Regions from separate parts of the Streptomyces sp. NPDC002793 genome, predicted to be linked through region 2. Evidence: riboswitches for the same ligand, from Rfam matches in the RefSeq annotation. Region 2 holds a riboswitch; each other region holds the start of a gene.
What was found. Region 2 has a riboswitch for cyclic di-AMP ahead of ABT001_RS33240 (transglycosylase SLT domain-containing protein). Riboswitches for the same ligand answer to the same signal wherever they lie in the genome.
Positions count from the first base shown of each region.

Region 1: another riboswitch for cyclic di-AMP. It lies ahead of ABT001_RS27410 (M23 family metallopeptidase); the one in region 2 lies ahead of ABT001_RS33240 (transglycosylase SLT domain-containing protein).
Region 3: another riboswitch for cyclic di-AMP. It lies ahead of ABT001_RS19925 (C40 family peptidase); the one in region 2 lies ahead of ABT001_RS33240 (transglycosylase SLT domain-containing protein).
Region 4: another riboswitch for cyclic di-AMP. It lies ahead of ABT001_RS06260 (M23 family metallopeptidase); the one in region 2 lies ahead of ABT001_RS33240 (transglycosylase SLT domain-containing protein).

Region 1 is NZ_JBEOVL010000035.1:5,969-10,664, forward strand. It holds gene ABT001_RS27395 (helix-turn-helix domain-containing protein) at 1-88, shown strand, start outside; gene ABT001_RS27400 (DUF6126 family protein) at 197-370, shown strand; gene ABT001_RS27405 (tyrosine-protein phosphatase) at 380-1,204, opposite strand; cyclic di-AMP (ydaO/yuaA leader) riboswitch at 1,621-1,778, shown strand; gene ABT001_RS27410 (M23 family metallopeptidase) at 1,783-2,694, shown strand; gene ABT001_RS27415 (SGNH/GDSL hydrolase family protein) at 2,857-3,684, shown strand; gene ABT001_RS27420 (STM4011 family radical SAM protein) at 3,742-4,659, opposite strand; gene ABT001_RS27425 (STM4012 family radical SAM protein) at 4,673-4,696, opposite strand, start outside.
Region 2 is NZ_JBEOVL010000063.1:17,763-22,458, forward strand. It holds gene ABT001_RS33225 (ATP-binding protein) at 1-63, opposite strand, end outside; gene ABT001_RS33230 (SIS domain-containing protein) at 635-1,528, shown strand; gene ABT001_RS33235 (hypothetical protein) at 1,597-2,205, opposite strand; gene ABT001_RS33240 (transglycosylase SLT domain-containing protein) at 2,407-3,252, opposite strand; cyclic di-AMP (ydaO/yuaA leader) riboswitch at 3,255-3,435, opposite strand; gene ABT001_RS33245 (TOBE domain-containing protein) at 3,908-4,303, shown strand; gene modA (molybdate ABC transporter substrate-binding protein) at 4,333-4,696, shown strand, end outside.
Region 3 is NZ_JBEOVL010000019.1:5,885-10,580, forward strand. It holds gene ABT001_RS19905 (urease subunit beta) at 1-196, opposite strand, end outside; gene ABT001_RS19910 (urease subunit gamma) at 211-513, opposite strand; gene ABT001_RS36100 (ATP-dependent Clp protease proteolytic subunit) at 472-1,122, shown strand; gene ABT001_RS19920 (hypothetical protein) at 1,130-1,438, shown strand; cyclic di-AMP (ydaO/yuaA leader) riboswitch at 1,804-1,976, shown strand; gene ABT001_RS19925 (C40 family peptidase) at 1,980-2,450, shown strand; gene ABT001_RS19930 (LysE family translocator) at 2,469-3,110, opposite strand; gene ABT001_RS19935 (LysR family transcriptional regulator) at 3,183-4,100, shown strand; gene ABT001_RS19940 (VOC family protein) at 4,421-4,696, opposite strand, start outside.
Region 4 is NZ_JBEOVL010000005.1:17,320-22,015, forward strand. It holds gene ABT001_RS06250 (PrsW family intramembrane metalloprotease) at 1-290, shown strand, start outside; gene ABT001_RS06255 (aldo/keto reductase) at 295-1,239, opposite strand; gene ABT001_RS06260 (M23 family metallopeptidase) at 1,388-2,428, opposite strand; cyclic di-AMP (ydaO/yuaA leader) riboswitch at 2,440-2,592, opposite strand; gene ABT001_RS06265 (PP2C family protein-serine/threonine phosphatase) at 2,826-3,983, opposite strand; partial or broken gene ABT001_RS06270 (MerR family transcriptional regulator) at 4,120-4,218, opposite strand; tRNA gene ABT001_RS06275 (tRNA-Met) at 4,313-4,386, opposite strand.

The sequences.
Region 1 (4,696 bases), on a different contig from region 2:
CGGTGGGGCACGCCTGCTCTTCGTCCACACCCTGCTGCAGAGCCCCGCCGCCGAGCTGTGCCTGGGCAGCGGGGTCCACCGGGTCTGATCCCGCCGCCCACCCCCTCACCGCGCACCCCTCCCGAACGTCCCACCGGGCGCCCCTCACCGGGCATCCGCCGCCACCCGGCCCGAGCGGCCGGAAGAGAGGACCGTCATGTCCGATTCGGAGTACTACGACCCGCTCACCCCGCGCACGGCGAAGAGTGCGGACAGCCAGGAGCGGCGGATGCCCCGCGGTGTCGTGATCCGGCTCTTCGCCTACCTCGTGGCCGGACACGTCATCGCGGCCTTCCTCTTTCTCCTCTTCACCGTGGCAGGCGAGGGCTGAGCCCCGGCGTCACACGCCCTCGACGAGGCGCTCCCGCAGTTTCGCGCGGGTCCCGTGGCTGATCTTCAGCCCTTCGAGGAGATAGCGGTCCGTGCTGCCCCATATCTCCTCGATGGTGGTGAACGCCGCGTCGAGGTATCCGGCGTGTGCGCCGAAGAGCGGATCGAGCAGCTCCATCACCTCGTCGGACATCCCCGCCGACGAGGTGTCGCTGCGCCGCACCCTGTACCGGCGGTGCGCGTCGTTCGACTTGAGGTAGTCGGCCTCGATGGCCTCCTTCTCGACGCCGACGGCGAGCAGCGAGATCGCGATCGACAGCCCGGCCCGGTCCTTGCCCGCCGCGCAGTGCATCAGCGCCGGAACGCTGTCCTCGGCCAGCGCGTGCAGGACGCGGCTGTGTTCGGCGGTGCGGTCCCTGATGATCGAGCGGTACGAGGAGACCATGCGCTCCGTTCCCTTGCCGTCGGCCAGGATCGAGCGGAGCTGCTGGATGTTCCCGTCGCGCACCAGCCGCCAGAACTCCGCGCCGTCGGCGGGGTCGGAGAGGGGAATGCTGACGTTCCGGACGCCCGGCAGCTCCACGTCGTACCCGTCGAGCTTGTGGTCGGCGGCGTTGCGGAAGTCGAAGACCGTGTGCAGGCCGAGCCCGGCGAGGAAGGCGGTGTCGGTCTCGGTGGCATGGGCGAGGTGGCCGCTGCGGAAGAGGCGCCCGTACCGGACGGTGCGACCGTCCACGGTCGGAAGCCCGCCGACGTCACGGAAGTTGCGGACACCGGTCAGGCCGGCCTCGGTCGGTTCGGGGCCGGTGGGCGGGACCTCTGGCAGCTGCGTCACAAGGGCTCCTGTGAGTGTCGGGCGTCGGCGCCGCTCGCCGACGGGGGCACGTCCGCGACGATACGACACGGCCGCAACGGGCAACCGTTCATGCTCCTGTTACATCGGTCCGGGTGGCCGGTCGACGCCGAAGGCGTGTCCGTATTGGCGCATTTAGCAGAACATGCCCCGCTTATGGGGGAGATGGGTTGCGGTGGGTGAGCGGGATCATATCCGTGACGGTGCGTGGTGAAGGGGCCGGAGGGTATTCCGGACGCCGTGCGGAAAGCCAAGATCCGTAATCCACGGAGTGTGACGGGAATTCCGCACCGGAAATGAAGCGTGGATTCCGGTTGGCGATCAGTGGCTTGTTCACGGCGTCCCGGCTCGCCTACGGTCACCCTCAATCCGGACGGAACGCCTAATCCTGCCGCCGCCCGGAATCCGCACCGACTCACGTGTGGCAGGAACGGGGGAACCAGGTAGGCCGCCGGCCGGAGGGATCCGTACGGCTAGGGGTAAAGCCGCGCACCGCGCGGCCGGGCATCTCCAGTCCGAACCCGACAGCTCACCTCGTAGGCGCCGGAGAGGAATTCCCCATGCCCGCACAAGGCAAGCACCGTCGTCCGAAGTCCGGCCCGATCGCCCGAGGCGTCCTCGCCGCAGGGACCGGCGGCGCCGTTCTCGCCCTCCCGCTGCTCGGCGCCACCGGCGCCCATGCCGCCGAGCAGGCCGCGCCGGCCGTCACGTCCGCCTCGCAGAGCGCCCCCGCCTCGGCGGCGAAGAGCTCCGCGAAGACCTACTCCGTGGTCTCCGGCGACTACCTGGCGAAGATCGCGGCCGACAAGAAGGTCAAGGGCGGCTGGCAGAAGCTGTACCAGGACAACCGTGACGTCGTCGGCGAGAACCCGAGCCTGATCATTCCGGGCATGAAGCTGACCCTCGGCGCCAAGGCGTCCGGATCCGCCGAGAAGTCCACCGAGGCCGCGCCCTCCAAGGCCGCCCCCTCGGCCCCGAAGGCCGCCGCTCCGGTCGAGAAGCAGGCCGCGGCCGAGGAGACGGCCGCGAAGACCACCGACTCCGGTGCGTCGGAGAGCGACAGCTCCGGCTGGGCGACCCCGGTCGAGAACGCCAACGTCACCACCCAGTACCGCGCGTCCGGTGCCAGCTGGTCCAGCGGCTACCACACGGGCTCCGACTTCCAGGCGGCCTCCGGCACCGGTGTCCGGTCCATCGGCCCGGGCACCGTGGTCTCCGCCGGCTGGAGCGGCTCCTACGGCAACGAGGTCGTCGTCCAGCACAGCGACGGCATGTACTCCCAGTACGCCCACCTGTCCTCGCTCGGGGTCTCGGCCGGCCAGAGCGTCACCGGCGGCCAGCAGCTCGGCCTCTCCGGCTCCACCGGCAACTCCACCGGCCCGCACCTCCACTTCGAGGTCCGGACCGGCCCGAGCTACGGCTCGGACGTCGACCCGATCGCCTACCTGCGGTCGCACGGCGTCTCCATCTGAGACACGCCACCCGGGGACGGGAAGAGGGGCGGTGCGCGCGGCGCACCGCCCCTCTTCCTTATTCCGGCTTTACCAAAAACTGACCGGGTGGTCTTTCTCACCCACCGTCAACCCCATATTACGGTCGCGTAGGTCACATTCGAAGGTGCAGGATAAGCACTTGTGGCAGACGATTCGAGAAAAAATCAACGAGGCATCATCGGGTCGTACGCAGCGATTGGCGACAGCTTCACCGAGGGCGTCGGAGACCCCGGCCCCGACGGGAGGCTCGTCGGCTGGGCGGACCGGTTCGCGGTTCTCCTCGCGGACCAGCTCCCGGTACCCGATGCGGTGGTCGGCCCCGCGGACGACCCGCACGGGAATTTCCGGTACGCCAATCTCGCCGTACGCGGACGCCTCCTCGACCAGATAGTCGAGGAACAGGTCCCCCGCGCCAAGGAGCTGGCACCTGACCTGGTGAGCTTCTGCGCGGGCGGCAACGACATCCTCCGTCCCGGGTCCGACCCGGACGACGTGGCGGAACGCTTCGAGCGCGCGGTGGCCGAGCTGACCCGGTCGGTCGGCACCGTCATGGTCACCACCGGCTTCGACACCCGTGGTATCCCCGTGCTCAAGCACCTGCGGGGCAAGATCGCCATGTACACCGCGCACGTCCGGTCCATCGCCGACCGTTACGACTGCCCGGTGCTGGACCTGTGGTCCCTGCGCTCCGTGCAGGACAGGCGGGCCTGGGACAGCGACCGGCTGCACCTCTCGCCGGAGGGACACACCCGGGTCGCGCTGCGCGCGGCCCAGGTCCTCGGTCTCGGCGTGCCGACCGACCCCGACCAGGTGTGGCCCCCGCAGGCGCAGCGTGGAACGCTCGATCTTCGGCGCGACGACATCCAGTGGGCGCGTGAGTACCTCGTCCCGTGGATCGGCCGCCGGCTGCGTGGGGAGTCCTCCGGGGACCACGTCGAGGCCAAGCGCCCGGACCTGCTGCCGCTCTGACCGGCGCTCCGACCGCCGTCCCGGCCGCCTGGGTAGGTCGCGACCGCCCGCACAGCGTCAGCGGCTGACGAGGGGAAGCGGGCGCCGGGCCGGGCCCGGCGTCACGAGCCCGTCCGGAGTGACCGGCCGTGCGGGACCGGCGGGTATCCGCTCCAGCACGCCGCCCGCGAACACGTCGTACAACGGCAACGTCTCCAGATGCACGTAGCCGATGTGACAGTCGCACACATCGAGCGGGCAGCCGCGCGGGACGAGCGAGCTCCGGTAGCTGCCGTCGTAGAGATTGCCCAGCTCGGCACGGACGAAGTGGCAGCGGCGCACCGTCCCGTCCCCGTCCACCGAGATGACGGACTCGCCCGTCCGGCAGGGAAGCCCGCGTGAGCGGTGCGGGTGCCTGCTGTAGGGGAACAGCGGGTCCAGAGCCGTCCAGCGGTCCGCCTGCTCGTCCGTGTAGGTGTGCCCCTCGGCGGCGTTGACCCAGAGGTACACCTCGGGCGGAAGCGCGGAGCGCAGCCGGCGGGCCTCCTCCAGGTGTTCGTCGAGACCGACGATCCCGACGCTGTGACGCACCCCGAGGGCAGCGAGCTCCCGGCACCGGCCGAGGAACCGCTCGTACGGCGTCTGCCCGGGGTGGTAGGTGCACCACAGGGCGACCTTGTCGCGCTCCGCCTCCGCCAGCCAGCCCGTACGGCTGCTGAGGTTGGTCTGGATGGCGACCCGACGGATGTGCGGCAGCCGCGACAGCTCGACGAGCGCCTTCCGGTACCAGGAACGCACCAGACCCTCGCCCCACGGGGTGAACAGTACGGACAGCCCGTCGTCCGTCTGTGCCGCGGCCCACGCGGTGAAGCGCTCCAGGGCGGCACGGTCGGACCGGAGCGCCTCCCCGCTGTCCCGCCGCTTGGCGAACGGGCAGTAGGGGCAGTCGTAGTCGCACGACGCCAGGGGGCCCCGGTAAAGGATTGTCAGGTCCATGGGTGCCATCCCCTCACTTCGCCTCGTACGCGGCCAT
Region 2 (4,696 bases):
CATCCGGGAGACCGACCACAGCGCGGCGGCGACGGCGATCAGGGCCACGATCCATGCCACCACGCCGTCACCGCGTCCCTGTTGTCGGAGCGGGGCCGTCGTTCCCGGGCGTGCCGCGCGGCGGTACGGAGAACCCGCGTCCGGCCGGACCGCAGCCACTCTCCCGCGGCGACCAGGCGCACGGCCCCTCGCCGAGGTCCACGACGTCCCCACCCCTGATCGGCATGGGCCGATTATGCCGACCCCGATACGGCCGCGTGTTCGAACTCGGCCATCCCGCCTGCCCTATGGCGTGAAACCGACCCCCTCCCGATCGGACCGTCACCCTCCGGTGACCGTCCGGGGTTGCCGCACGCCGGCCCCTCACACCCTTCACTTCCACATGTTCTGACATGTCGGTCGTTGACTTCGTGCCACGTGAGGGATACCCGCACGGAGGCAACAGAACCGGAATCAGCCGACTACCCACCGAGCTTGGCTGAAAACAGTCGCATCGTGGACTGCTTGATCACCAACAGTTTGCTTGTTCTTGCTCGATCGACCCGACTAACATGCAGAATTGAACACGTGGGCATCGATTTCAGCCAGCCCCACCCCCACCATGTGTGAACAGCAGCGGAAGCGGAGTGCGGACATGTCGCATGTCGAGACCGAGACAGCCGGCCAGCCGGAGTGCTGGCGCCGTGCCGCGGAGGCCGCCGTCGACCGGAAGGACGCCCTGCCCGCCACCGGTGAGCGCATCGCCGTCGTCGGCTGCGGGACGTCGTATTACATGGCCCAGGCCTACGCCTCACTCCGTGAGGACTCCGGGCAGGGCGAGTCGGACGCGTACGCCGCCTCGGAGTTCCCCTTCGGCCGCGCGTACGACCGGGTCGTCGCGCTGACGCGTTCCGGTACGACGACGGAGGTGCTCGGCCTGCTGAACCGGCTGCGGGGGGCCACCAGGACCGTTGCCGTGACCGCCGATCCGCACACTCCCGTGATGGGCGCGGCCGACGACGTGGTCGTCCTCGACTTCGCCGACGAACGGTCCGTGGTCCAGACGAGGTTCGCGACCACCTCGCTGACCCTGTTCCGCGCCCACCTCGGGCTGCACACCGAGGACGTCGTACGGGACGCCGAGACCGCCTTGGCGGAGCCGCTGCCCGAAGGCCTGCTGGACTGCGCCCAGTTCAGCTTCCTGGGGCGCGGCTGGACGGTCGGGCTCGCCAACGAGGCGGCCCTCAAGATGAAGGAGGCGTCGCTGTCCTGGACCGAGTCGTACCCGGCGATGGAATACCGGCACGGCCCCATCAGCATCGCCACGACCGGCACGGCGACCTGGATGTTCGGCGCCGCCCCGGAGGGGCTGCGGGAGCAGGTGCTGGCGACCGGGGCCCGCTGGGTGGAGAGCGGCCTGGACCCGCTGGCCGACCTGGTCCGGGTGCAGCGGCTGGCGATCGCCCGCGCGGCGGCCCGCGGTCTCGATCCCGACCTGCCGCGCCATCTGACCCGCTCCGTGGTGCTCGACCCGTCAGCGGGCGCCTGAAGGCCCCGGGGCATGCCGCGTACCGGGCCGGCGGGCGGCCCGGTACGCGGCCTCGGCCATGACGGGGGTCAGGCCTCTTCGAAGTAGGCGTCCAGCGCCTCGTCGAGTTCGGCCGTCCACGTCTTCAGGTCACTCCGGGCGGCGGCCTCGACCTCGGCGTTGAACCACCGGCGGCTCGACAGGTGGACGGTCACGGTGAACCGGCGCCCGAAACGGCCGGTCTTGACCTCGACCGCGCCGATCTCGGACCAGTCGAACTCCGCCTCCTGGTCGTCGAGCCGGAAGCGGACGCCCTCGGCGTCCACTTTGATGGACCCTCGCCGGTCGCTGACCTCGAAGACGGGCCCGTCCTCCTTGCGGGCGGCCTCGGCGTCCGGGGTCGCCTCGTCAGCCGGGGCCTCGTCCGGGGTCGCCTCGTCAGCCGGGGCCTCGTCCGGGGTCGCCTCGTCAGCCGGGGCCTCGTCCGGGGTCGCGTCCTCGGCAGCCGTGGAATCGTCCACGGCCTCCTCGGCCTGCGCGTCCACGGCCGCTTCCTCCGGGGTGCCCTCGGTCGCCGCCGTCTTCTCCGCTTCCGCCTCCGTCCGCGCGGGGGCAGGGGCCGTCAGGCCGGGGATGTACGCCGGGTCTGTACCCGCGGCGAACTCGGACTTGATCTTCGAATCTATGCGCTGCTCCACGGCGGGCAGTATGGACGACGAAGCTGTACGAGACCAGTCACCCGGGCTCCGCCCGGCCTGTCGCCGGTGCTCCGGCCGCCCGGCACGGCGTACCCCGGAGACGACTGACGGGTGGTGCGGGTTCCGCCGAACCCGCACCACCCGTCAGTCCTGTCCCTCTGTCACACGCCCGTGCGTCAGCGGTTCCGCCTCCGCGAGGACTCAGTAGGCCCCGAAGACGTTGTCGATCGAGCCGTACCTGTCCGCGGCGTAGTTGCACGCGGCCGTGATGTTGGCGACCGGGTCGTAGCTGTCCGTCGACGTACCGGGCACGTGGTAGGCCTGGAAGGTCGGGTCGATGACCTGGAGCAGGCCCTTGGACGGGATGCCCGCAGCGGCGTTGGAGTCCCAGTTGTTGATGGCCAGCGGGTCGCCGGCGGACTCGCGGATGATGTTGCGGTGGATGCCGTCGTAGCTGCCGGGGATGCCGTGCTCGGCCATGACGGCCAGCGACTCCTTGATCCAGCCGTCGAGGTCGTCCGTGTACGCGGCCGGTTCGGCGGCCGGAACGGCCTCGGCCGCCGGCGCGCCCTCGGCGGCGACGGTGTCGCTCGTACGCTCTGAGCGATCGGCGCGGCCGGACGAGGCGGAGGCCTTGGATTCGGCCTTCTCCGCCTTGTCCGCCGACTTGTTGTCGGCGTCGGCGCCGATGGTCAGCTGAAGACCGGGAAGAATCAGGTCGGGGTTTCCGCCGACGATCTTCTGATTGTCCTCGTACAGAGCCTTCCAGCCACCGCTCACGGAATGCTCGCGCGCGATCTTGGCAAGAGTGTCACCCGCGACCACGGAATAGGTGGCGGTCTCGGACTTCTGTGCGGCAATTCCCTTGCCGGACACGGCAGTAGACGTCGCCGCCTTTTCGACCGCGGCCGGCTGGGCCGGAGCGGCGAATGCGCCGGTCGCGCCGATCACCGGAAGGGCAAGGGCGGCTCCACCCGTGGTCACGGCGATGATGCCGCGAGTCAGCGAACTGGTCCTGAAACGACGGTGCTTACCATTTTCGGGCATGCTGGATTCCTCTCCGTCGCCTGCGAAGTGAGCTGTCGGGTTCGGGCTGGAGATGCCCGGCCGCATACGAATGCGACTTCACCCCGAGCCGCTCCGGTAACCGGATCGGCACTTACTTGGGTCCCCCGCTCCTGCCGTACGAAGAAGTGGTCGGGTAACCGGACGGCGGCAGGATTCGGCGTTCCGCCCGGAGTGATGGCGACCGTAGGCGAGAAATAGGGAAAGGAACAAGCCTGGCGCGGTGATCACAATTCCCCCGCAAGATCGATTCATGGGAATTCATGTAATCCACCCCACACCGAGCCGGGCATTCCCGTTGGCACAGAAGGGAACCGACTGCCGCGCCCGTGCGTCCGGGGCGCGCGAAGTGACCCTCGTCACCGAGTCCGATTCGGGCGTTTTGCTCCAGAGAGAAGGGGTGCGGGTCGCACGAAATGACCTTTTATGGATTACGGGATGAATTCAATAAAACTAGATTAAATCGGGCATAAAACCCATAACTGACCCCATCTAGGCAAACCGCAAGTGGATGCCGGTGGAGCCATGGCCTCTACAGCCCCACTGCGAGGTACACCCTCAACGACACCTCGCATCTGCCAGGCACTGTGCTCACATACATTGCACATGCGCCCGTGATCCCCATATCGTGTCGCACATGCAGTCCTACACCATCGGTCAGGCGGCACGTCTCCTCGGCGTGAGCCCGGACACCACCCGCCGCTGGGCGGACGCCGGCAGGGTCGCGACCCATCGCGACGAAGCCGGGCGCCGTCTCATCGACGGCCGTGATCTGGCCGCCTTCTCGGTCGAGGTCGCCCAGGTCGGCCCCGGCGAGGACGAAGTCCCCTACACCTCCGCGCGGAACGCCTTCCCCGGCATCGTCACCGCGGTGAAGCTCGGTGACATCGCGGCCCAGGTCGAGATCCAGGCCGGCCCGCACCGCCTCGTCTCCCTCCTCACCCGGGAAGCCGTCGAGGAGCTGGGGCTCGAGGTCGGCATGCGGGCCACGGCCCGGGTGAAGTCGACCAGCGTGCACATCGACCGCGCCTGACGCGACGGCCCCCACCGAGGAGTTCTCCGATGCCCTTCCCCCTCACCGGCCGCCGGACCGGGGCCGCGGCCCTGTCGGTGGCACTGCTCGCCACCCTGGCCGCGTGCGGCAGCGACGACGGCAACGACTCCGCCGCGCCGGACACCGAGCTGACCGTGCTCGCCGCTTCCTCGCTGACCGACGTCTTCGCGACGGCCGGTGCCGCGTACGAGAAGGAGCACCCCGGCACGGAGGTCACCTTCTCCTTCGCCGGGTCGCAGGAACTCGCCGCCCAGGTGAGGCAGGGCGCTCCCGCCGACGCCCTGGTCACCGCCGACACCAGGACGATGGACGGGCTTTCGGCGGACACCGGCAAGCCGACGGTCATCGCGAGGAACCGTCTGGTCATCGCCA
Region 3 (4,696 bases), on a different contig from region 2:
CGGCGGCGATGTTCAGCCGCAGCCCGTGGGCGGCGCGGCGGTCGAAGTCCAGGCCGGTGTTGGCCTCGGCGAAGTGGTAGTGCGAGCCGACCTGCACGGGCCGGTCCGCTGCGTTGAGGACGGTGAGACGGGTGACGGGACGCCCCTCGTTGAGCGGCACCGGGTCCTTCGCGTACAGGAACTCTCCGGGAATCATCGGCCGCTCCCCCGTCAGACGATCGGGTCGTGGACGGTGACGAGCTTGGTTCCGTCCGGGAAGGTTGCCTCGACCTGGACGTCGTGGATCATCTCCGGTATGCCGTCCATGACGTCGTCGCGGGTGAGGACCTTCCTGCCGGAGGCCATCAGTTCGGCCACGGTCCGGCCGTCACGGGCACCTTCCAGAAGGTGGGACGTGATCAGCGCGATGGCCTCGGGGTGATTGAGCCGCAGTCCGCGCGCCCTGCGCTTCTCTGCGACATCGGCCGCCACATGGATGAGCAGGCGTTCCTGTTCGTGCGGAGTGAGTTGCACGCTTCCACCCTCTTCGTCTCCCGCCCGGTACCTGCCCCGGACGCAGCGGGACCCTATCCCGCCTTCAACACTCTGTTGAACGATGAAGAGGATTCCGCGACCAGGTATTGCACGTTAGGGCGGAAGTTTTTCCGGCGCGTTAACTGGCCTTTTACCGGTCCATGGAAATCGGCGCACGCCACGCCCACCTCAGGACGTCCGGCTCACGCATGCCCGGAAGCACCCCCGAACGGCACGAGGGCCACTCGCGCCCGCCGCCGACGATCCCGTCGTATACGGTGCGATCTTCGCGCCGCCGCGGCCCTGCTCGCCGCCGGCGCTCCCGGACACGGACATGCCCTGCCGGGCGCCCGGGTACTCATCCAGCAACCCGCCCCGGACGAGCCGGTGCAGGGCCGGCCCTCAGATCTCGAGATCCGGGCCCGGGAGTTGGAGCGCGAGCCGCTCACGGCCATGCCGGCCCGTCACACGGAGCGCTCCACACGGGAGATCAGCGCCGACACCGAACGGGACACCGTCCCCGACGCCCAGGCCGTCCCGGCGTACGGGCTGGTGGACCACGTCGTGGAGAACCGCACACCGTCCCAGCCGCCGTATCCCGCGAGGTGAACGCCCGATGCTCCCACCCCGGCTCCCGCCGCTCCCGGCACTGACCCGCGCCGAGGCCGAGTTCATCGACCGCTACCTGGAGGCTCTCGACCAGCTCGGCCGCATCAACCCCGCGCGCGGCAGCGACACGTACGGAGCGCTCCGAGCGGCTCAGGCTCTCGCGTCGCGGGCCGTCGCCCTCCGCGACGCGCTCGTCCTGATGCACGAGCGGGGCGAGTCGCAGATCCACGCGGACACCCTGGCCAGGGCCCTGCGACTGCTGGACGGGGAGCGTCGGGCGGGGCGGGTCGCCGTGCCTCCCGCGCCGTCGAGTTGAAGGTTTCCGGCCCTCGACTCGGGCCACCGGCGCGGTTTTCGACGCCCCTTCACGACACGCCCGACAGGACGATGAGATTCCCTCGCTCGATCGGCGTAGGACGTCCCCCTGTCGAGGGACAGCTCAACTTGCGCAGCGAGCGCGGACACTGAACGGAATCCATCGCTCCACCCCTGGTACACGGCTGGTCCGGTGCGGCCGCCGCGGCTTCGGGACCGCCGCGTCCACCCGATCGGATCAGTCGTGACGACTCTCACATATGCCCGCTTCAGCGAGGAAATCGGGCAGAGCGTGAGTAAAGATCCCTGGGACGACAAGCCCCCGCCACCGCGGCGGGGCGGTCCGGGCGGACGCCGAGTCCTGCCGCCGCCCGGATGCCTGGTCGACAGGAATGGATCGGCAGGAGTGGAGGACCCGAGCACAACGGGCCGACCGGACATCCGGACGGCCCTCGGGGTGAAGCCGCTTCGCGCGGCCGGGCAACTTCGCCAGCCCGAACCCGACAGGTCATCCTTCACAGGCGGCTGACGAAGGGTTGCGCATGACTGCGCAGGTTCATGTCCGCTCTCTTTTCGCCCGGGCCGGAACGGCCTCGGTTCTGACATTCGCCGTAGGAACGACCATGCTGGCCCCCGGTTTCGTGAACGACGCCGAGGCCGCCGCCCATTCGACCAAGGCGCTCAAGATCGCCGCGTCGAAGAAGGGCGCCCCCTACAGCTGGGGCGCCACGGGCCCCCATCGGTTCGACTGCTCAGGGCTCACGCTCTACTCGTTCAAGAAGGCCGGCAAGAAGCTACCCCGCACCGCTCAGCAGCAGTACAACAAGACCCGCCATATCTCCAGGTCGCAGCGGCAACGCGGCGACCTGGTCTTCTTCCACGCGGGCCGCAGCGTGTACCACGTCGGCATCTATGCCGGCGGCGGGAAGATCTGGCACTCGCCGAAGACCGGCGCCGTGGTCCGGCTGGAGAAGATCTGGTCCGGCAACGTCTGGTACGGGAGGGTCCGCTGACAGCCTCGGGCACCTGATTCAGTTCAGCAGGGGGCCGGTCACCAGGACGAGTCCCAATGCCGTGAGCGCCGCGCCGCTGCCGCCCTCGATCGCACGGGCGGTACGCGGCCGGCGCAGCCACCGGCCGAGGTGGTCCACCAGCAGGGCCACGGCGGGAAACCAGACGAGTGCGAGCAGGACGACCACCGAGGCCAGCAGCAGGGTCCTGGGCAGAGGCGCCTGGCCGTCGGGCACGAACTGGGGCAGGAGGCTCAGGAAGAGCACGGGCGCCTTCGGGTTGAGGGCGTTGGTGAGGAAGCCCTGGCGCAGCGAACGTCCGGGCCCTGACGGCGCCCTGCCCGCCGGCTCCTCCTCGTCAGCCGCTCCGGCGGTGACCGGCCGCCGCATCGCGTACAGGCCGCTGAGCCCGAGGTAGAGCACGTACGCGCCGCCGAGGAGCTGCACGGTGCGGAACAGTACGGGCATCGTCACCAGCACGGCGGCGAGGCCCGCGACCGCCAGCGCGGTGTGCACCAGAAGGCCTCCGGCGACCCCGACCGCGGTGGCCAGCCCGGACTGCCGGGATGCGAGCGCGTTGCGTACGACCACGGTGAAGTCGGCGCCGGGAAGCGCCACCATTCCCGCGGCCACGGCGACGAAGGCGAGCAGTTGTGCGTCCATGGGTCCACCCTGGCCCCGCCGGCCCTTTAACGTGTACTTGCAATCTTCTGGGTCTGCCAAAAGGAACGCTTAATGTACGACCCGACACGGCTGGCCGCTCTGGTGGCGGTGGCCGAGGCCGGCTCGATCACGCGGGCGGCCGCACGGCTGGGCTACACCGCGCCCGCGCTCTCGCAGCAACTGGCGAAGCTCGAGCGGGAAGCCGGAGCCGCCCTCCTCGTACGTCACCACCGCGGGGCCCGTCTGACGGCCGCCGGGGAACTGCTGGCGGGGCGGGCCCGACGTGTGCTGGACGAGATGGATCAGGCGCGTCACGAGCTGGCCCGGCTCGCAGGGCTGTCGGGGGGCCGGCTGAGGGTCGGCACGTTCGTGACGGCCGGGATCCACCTGCTGCCGCCGGTGCTCACCGCGTTCCGGCGCGCCCACCCCGACGTGGAGCTGGCCGTCACCGACTACGAGCCTCCGGCCGGGGTCGCCGCCGTGGCGTCGGGCGATGTGGATCTGGCGCTGACCCACGCGTACGAGCCCGCGGCGGCCGAGCCGCTGCCGGCGGGAGTCCGCGCCGAGCCGCTGCTCGTCGAGGAACTGGTGCTGGTCACCGCTCTCGGGCAGGTGCTGTCCGAGGGTGGCGGCGGCCCGCTGTCCGTGGCCGAACTCGCGGGCCGCCCGCTGATCAGCAGCGCGCCTGATCATCCGCCGCGCCGTGGGGTGGAGCGTGCGCTGGCCGAGGCGGGGGCCACTCCCGCCGTGGTGTGCGAGTCACCGGGCTACGCCCTGGTGTGCGCCCTGGTCAGTGCGGGCATCGGCGTGGCGGTGGTGCCGGAGATGGTGGCCGCGATGTCTCCGGCTCCCCTCGCCGTCCGGCGCCTGGAACCCGCCGCCTTCCGGCGGACGATCTCCGTGGTGCACCGGGGGGACCGGAACACCACGGCGGCGACGACGCTGGTGGCCCTCCTGCGCAGCGGCTTCGGCCGGACCTCCGCCACCTGAGAACGGCCCCGGCCCCCCACGGCAGGGGCCCGGCAGAGTCATGAAGTCAGGCCGTGACCTGCGGTGTCATGACTGCGGCGATGTGCCCGGCGGGTCCGAGGGTGGCGGGCGGGGCCCGGGCGGAACGCTGGGAGCTCTCACACTCACTGCCGTCCGCCACGAAGGACGCCCGCCCGTTCATGCCATCTTCCGCCCCTGACAGCTGCTGCCCGCAGCCAGTACCTTCTTGATCTCCTTGCCCAGCTCCCCGACCCGCGGAAGAGACGCGGGCGGCGGCACTCGCCGACCGGGCTGCTTGCTGTCGGACCAGGCCGCCCTACTCAGCCGCGGTCGTGGAGGGTCACCTGGTAGCCGTCGGGGTCCGCGAACGTGAAGGTGCGACCGAACGGCCCATCGACGGGCGCTGCGACGATCGTCGTACCGGCGGCGGCGAGGGCGTCGTGGATGTCCTGCGCGTCGGGGGCGTGCAGCCACAGCGCCATCCCCTGGCCCGGCTGGGCGATCGCGTCCAGGTCGCTGTCCGCGACGGCGTCGCGGACAGCGAACGCGATCGGCTTGGTGTCGAACACGACAGCGTGCGGCGGTCCTGCGTCAGA
Region 4 (4,696 bases), on a different contig from region 2:
TGCTGCGCCGGAGGGCACGTCACGACGGGGCGGGGGACGACTTCGCCGTACGCGAGCAGGAGTTGCTGCACCACCTCTGGCAGCGCCGGGACATCGCGGGTCCGGCCCTGATGTACGCGGCCCACGCGACGGGCCGGCTGCGGGCCCACCGGCCGCCAGGCCCGCCGCAGTTCCCCCGGCAGTTCGCCCACGGCGGGCCGCCTCCGGGGCATCTCCTCGCCCCGCACCGGCACTACGGCGGCCACAACCCGTACCGGGAGGACGGAGGGCACCGCGTACCGCCCGGTTAGAGGGTCAGGCTGACGCCTCGGTCAGCTCCGTCACCTGCTGCTCGGTCAGCCGCAGCTCGCCGACCGCGACCAGCGCCGGCAGCTGTCCGACCGTACGCGCGGAGGCGATCGGTGCGGTCACGGTCGGCCGGGCGGCCAGCCAGGCGAGGGCGACCGTGGCGATCTCGGCGTCGTGTTCCTGGGCGATCCTGTCGAGCGCCGCGAGCACCTTGCGTCCGCGCTCGGTCTCCAGGTGCTTGCCCGCGCCTTCGGCGCGTGCGCTCTCGACGGCCGCCCCCGGACGGTACTTGCCGGTGAGGAAGCCCGCGGCGAGTGCGAAGTACGGGACCGCGGCGAGGCCGGCCCCGGCCGCCGTGTCCTGGAGCGCGCCCTCGTAGGTGTCGCGCGAGACAAGGTTGTAGTGCGGCTGCAGGGCCACGTACCGGGCGAGGCCCTCGCGCTCGGAGAAGTCCAGCGAGGCCTGGAGCCGCTCGGGGCTGATGTTGGAGGCGGCGATCTCCCGCACCGTGCCGGCCTTCACCAGCTGGTCGAGGGCGGTGATGATCTCCTCGACGGGGACGCTCTCGTCGTCGAAGTGCGTGTAGTAGAGGTCGATGTGGTCGGTGCCGAGCCGGCGCAGCGACGCCTCGGCCGCCTGCTTCACGGTGGTGGGCGAGAGCCCCTTGTACGCGGGGTGTGCGCCGACCTTGGTGGCGATGACGACGTCGTCGCGGCGGGAGCGGGCCGCCAGCCACCTGCCGATCAGGGTCTCCGACTCACCGCCCTCGTTGCCCGGGGCCCAGGCCGAGTAGGAGTCGGCGGTGTCGATGAAGTTGCCGCCCGCCGCCACGTAGGCGTCGAGGACGGCGAAGGTTTGCTCCTCGTCGGCCGTCCAGCCGAAGACGTTGCCGCCGAGGGCGAGGGGGAAGACCTTGAGGCTCGACGAACCGAGCGGGCGCAGAGACGTCATGCCCATGGACAACCGGTCGGCTCAGGCAACTATTCCGACCGGCTGGGCGGCTCCAGGGGACGACGCCCCGGGCGCTCACCGGCCCCGGACAGGCCGGCGGCCCTGACGTCGGGGGGTCGTGCGTCAGGGCCGCCGGGGTCACGAGGGCTCAGATCGTGAGGCCCTTGCCGCGCAGCCAGCTCATCGGGTCGATGCCCGAGCCGTCCGCGGTGTGGATCTCCAGGTGCAGGTGCGCGCCGGTCACGTTGCCGGTCGCACCGACGCGGCCGATGGTCTCGCCGGTGGTGACCCGCTGACCGGCGGACACGTCCATCGACGACTGGTGGCAGTACCAGACCTCGGTGCCGTCGTCGAGTTCCAGGACCGTGCGGTAGCCGTACGAGCCGGACCAGCCGGCCGACTTCACCGTGCCGCTGTGGACGGCCTTGACCGGGGTGCCCGTCGGAGCCGCGAAGTCCAGCCCGGTGTGGTGGCCCGAGGACCACATCGAACCGGACTGGCCGAAGGTGGAGCTGATGTAGTACGAGGAGGTCGGGACGGCGTAGCTCGCGGCGAGCTTGGCGAGGCGCTCGGCCTCCGCCTTCTTCTTCGCCGCTTCTTCCGCCGCCTTCTTCTTCGCTGCCGCCTCGGCCTCGGCGTCGCTCTGCTGCTGCGCCGCCTGGGCCGCGGCCGCCTCGATCGCCGCCTGCTCCTCCGCGGCCTTGGCCTGGGCGTCGGCTCCGGCCTGCTGCTGCTCGGCCTGCTGGAGGATGCGGGCGCGCAGCGCCTCGCCGGCGTCGGTGGTGCCCTGCTCGGCCTCGGCGGCGGTGATGCCGGCGGTGGTGAGCGGGGAGGACGCGGCGACGGTCTCGTGGTCCGAGTCGGAATCGTCGGACATGAACGCACCGACGCCGGGCAGGGACTTGGCGTCGGGGAGATTGTCCGCGATGGAATCGGGAAGAGAGATGGAGACCGGCGGCTTGCTCTGGGCGGTGGCCATGCCACCCGCTCCGACGGCCGCTATGACACCGACGCCGAGGACGGTGGAGCTACGGGCGAGACCGCGCTGCTTGGCCACGCGGTGCCGGCCGCGTACGGGACGGATGGACTCCTCGGTGGGGTTCCATTCCTCCCAAGTCCTGCCCTCATCACCGAGACTTCCGGTCCTGAAGGATGACGGTGCCTCGGGGGCAGGCTGATTGGACGCCACGTGGGCGCACTCCTTTCCTTCCTTCTCGCCTACCGGGTTAGCTGACGGGTTCGGAGCAGGAAGGTCTCCTACGGGCCCCTTCGTCTCTCGCGAGACACAGGTGTCCGATTCACCCCATGTAGGTGGTTCCCCGGTTCCCTTGCGGAATTCGGCGCTGCGCACGGTGCCGCCTCTTGCGACGACAGGTACAACCGCGCTGCGTTATCGAACGTTAATAGACACCCGGGTCCGATTCCAAGCTGTTCCGGCAGATCATTCCCCGCTCCGGCGTGGACTTTCAGGGGTCAACCGGGCGCAAACGGGCCACTTGAGTGCCCCTCACCCACACGCCAGTTTCTGACGGTGCGTCAAATGTTATGCGGAGCGGGGTCCTTCGACTACCGACTGTCGCGACCGGTCATTCACTGTCCCGCCGCACGATCTTCACGGTCGTCCGCCGCTCCTGCTGCCCCCGCGCGGGACGCCCGACCGCGAGGAGCGCCAGGTCGTCCGTCGACCGGCCGCCGGTGTGCAGCCGTACGTCGTCGGTGAGAGCGGACAGCAGCTCCTCGGGCCCCGGGAAGAGTCGGCCACGCAGCCGGGCCGCCGGGTCGTAGAAGACACCGTGCGCGTCCCGCGCCTCGGACAGCCCGTCCGTGAACGCCAGGAACATCGCACCGGCCGGCAGCGTCCACTCGTCCGACCGGTCCGGCCACACACCCAGCCCCATCCCGAGCGGCAGCGCGGGCACGGTCGGCGACAGCACGTCCAGCGCCCCGTCCGCGTGCAGCACGAGCGGTTCGGGGTGACCGCGGTTGACCACCCGCACCGTGTCCGAACCGGTCGGGATCTCCGCGAGGACTGCGGTCACGAACCCCTCCACGGTGTCGAATCCGCCCCGCCGCGAGCCCTCACGGGCCAGCGCCCGCTCCAGCCGCTGGACCACGCCCTCCAGCGACAGCTCCTGTTCCGCGGCCTCCCGGAACGCCCCGATCACGACGGCCACGGCCGCCACGGCGTCCAGCCCCTTGCCCCGTACGTCACCGAGGACCAGGCGCACGCCGTACGGAGTGTCGGCGACGGCGTACAGGTCGCCGCCCACGAACTCGTCCGCCTGCGCCGCCTCGTACCTCGCGGCGACCTGCAGCCCGCCGATCCGGTCCTCGGGCGTCGGCAGCACCGCGCGCATCGCCGTCTCCGCGATGACCCGGGCCGAGGCCAGCTGCTCGTTCCCGCGGCGTACGACGCGGTTGATGACGAGCGAGAGCGCCGCGACGGTGCACAGGGTGAGGAGGTCGGTGAGCGGCACGACCGCGGCGAGCATGCCGTCCGAGATCCGGATGGCGAGCAGGACGAGGATCGAGGCCACACCGACCCGCACCGTGCCGGCCAGTGAGTAGAACGGGGCGGCGATCAGCGGAGCGGCCGCGAAGAGCGGCACGGCGGTGACCTCCGTCGGCGTCAGGAGGTCGAAGACCACCCCGGCGCAGATCATCAGCGCGGGCAGCGCGCGCACGGGCCGCCGGGAACGGACGTTCCCGGCCGCGCCCCCTCGCCGTCCGTCCCGCTTCCCCACCTGTGCACTCCTACCCGGTCCACCCACGGCTGCGGACGGTACCGCGCCCCACCCAGGCTGGCCGGAGCCGCGCCGAGCGGCGACCCGTCATCGGCCAAAGGGAGGAGTGCGCCGGAGCTCCGCCCTTCCGGGGCCAGTCGGAGAGCCGGTGCCGCGCGTAGATCGTCAGTGCATCCCGTACGGAGACGGCGGTCCCGTCTCCGTGCCGATCGTAGTTCCTTCCGCAGCGCGGATCGGGCGATGTCACATCGCGCCGACGCCGGCCCATACGAACGGGTCACACGACAGAGGCCCGGATCCTCGAAAGGATCCGGGCCTCTGTCTTCTAGTAGCGGGGACAGGATTTGAACCTGCGACCTCTGGGTTATGAGCCCAGCGAGCTACCGAGCTGCTCCACCCCGCGCCGTTGTGATTGCAACTCTACGGCATCCGGGAGGGTGCTCCGACCAATTACGACGGCCACCCCCGCCCACTCCCCCGGCGGGCGCCCCCACCGCCCCTGGGCGATGTACCAACAGGGCTCGCAGAAAGCAGAGTTGACGGGCTCGGTGACGTAGCAGCAGCCTTTCCCGCACTCCGGTCTCGCGTACCGCCTGTCTGGAAGGCCGGGATGCCCCGGGGGCGCGGCGTTCCGCGATTGCGCGGTACGGGGAGCGGCGCGACGCTGGAGGGGCAAGCCTTTCGGTGTTCGGTCCCGCCCGCACGGCATCCTC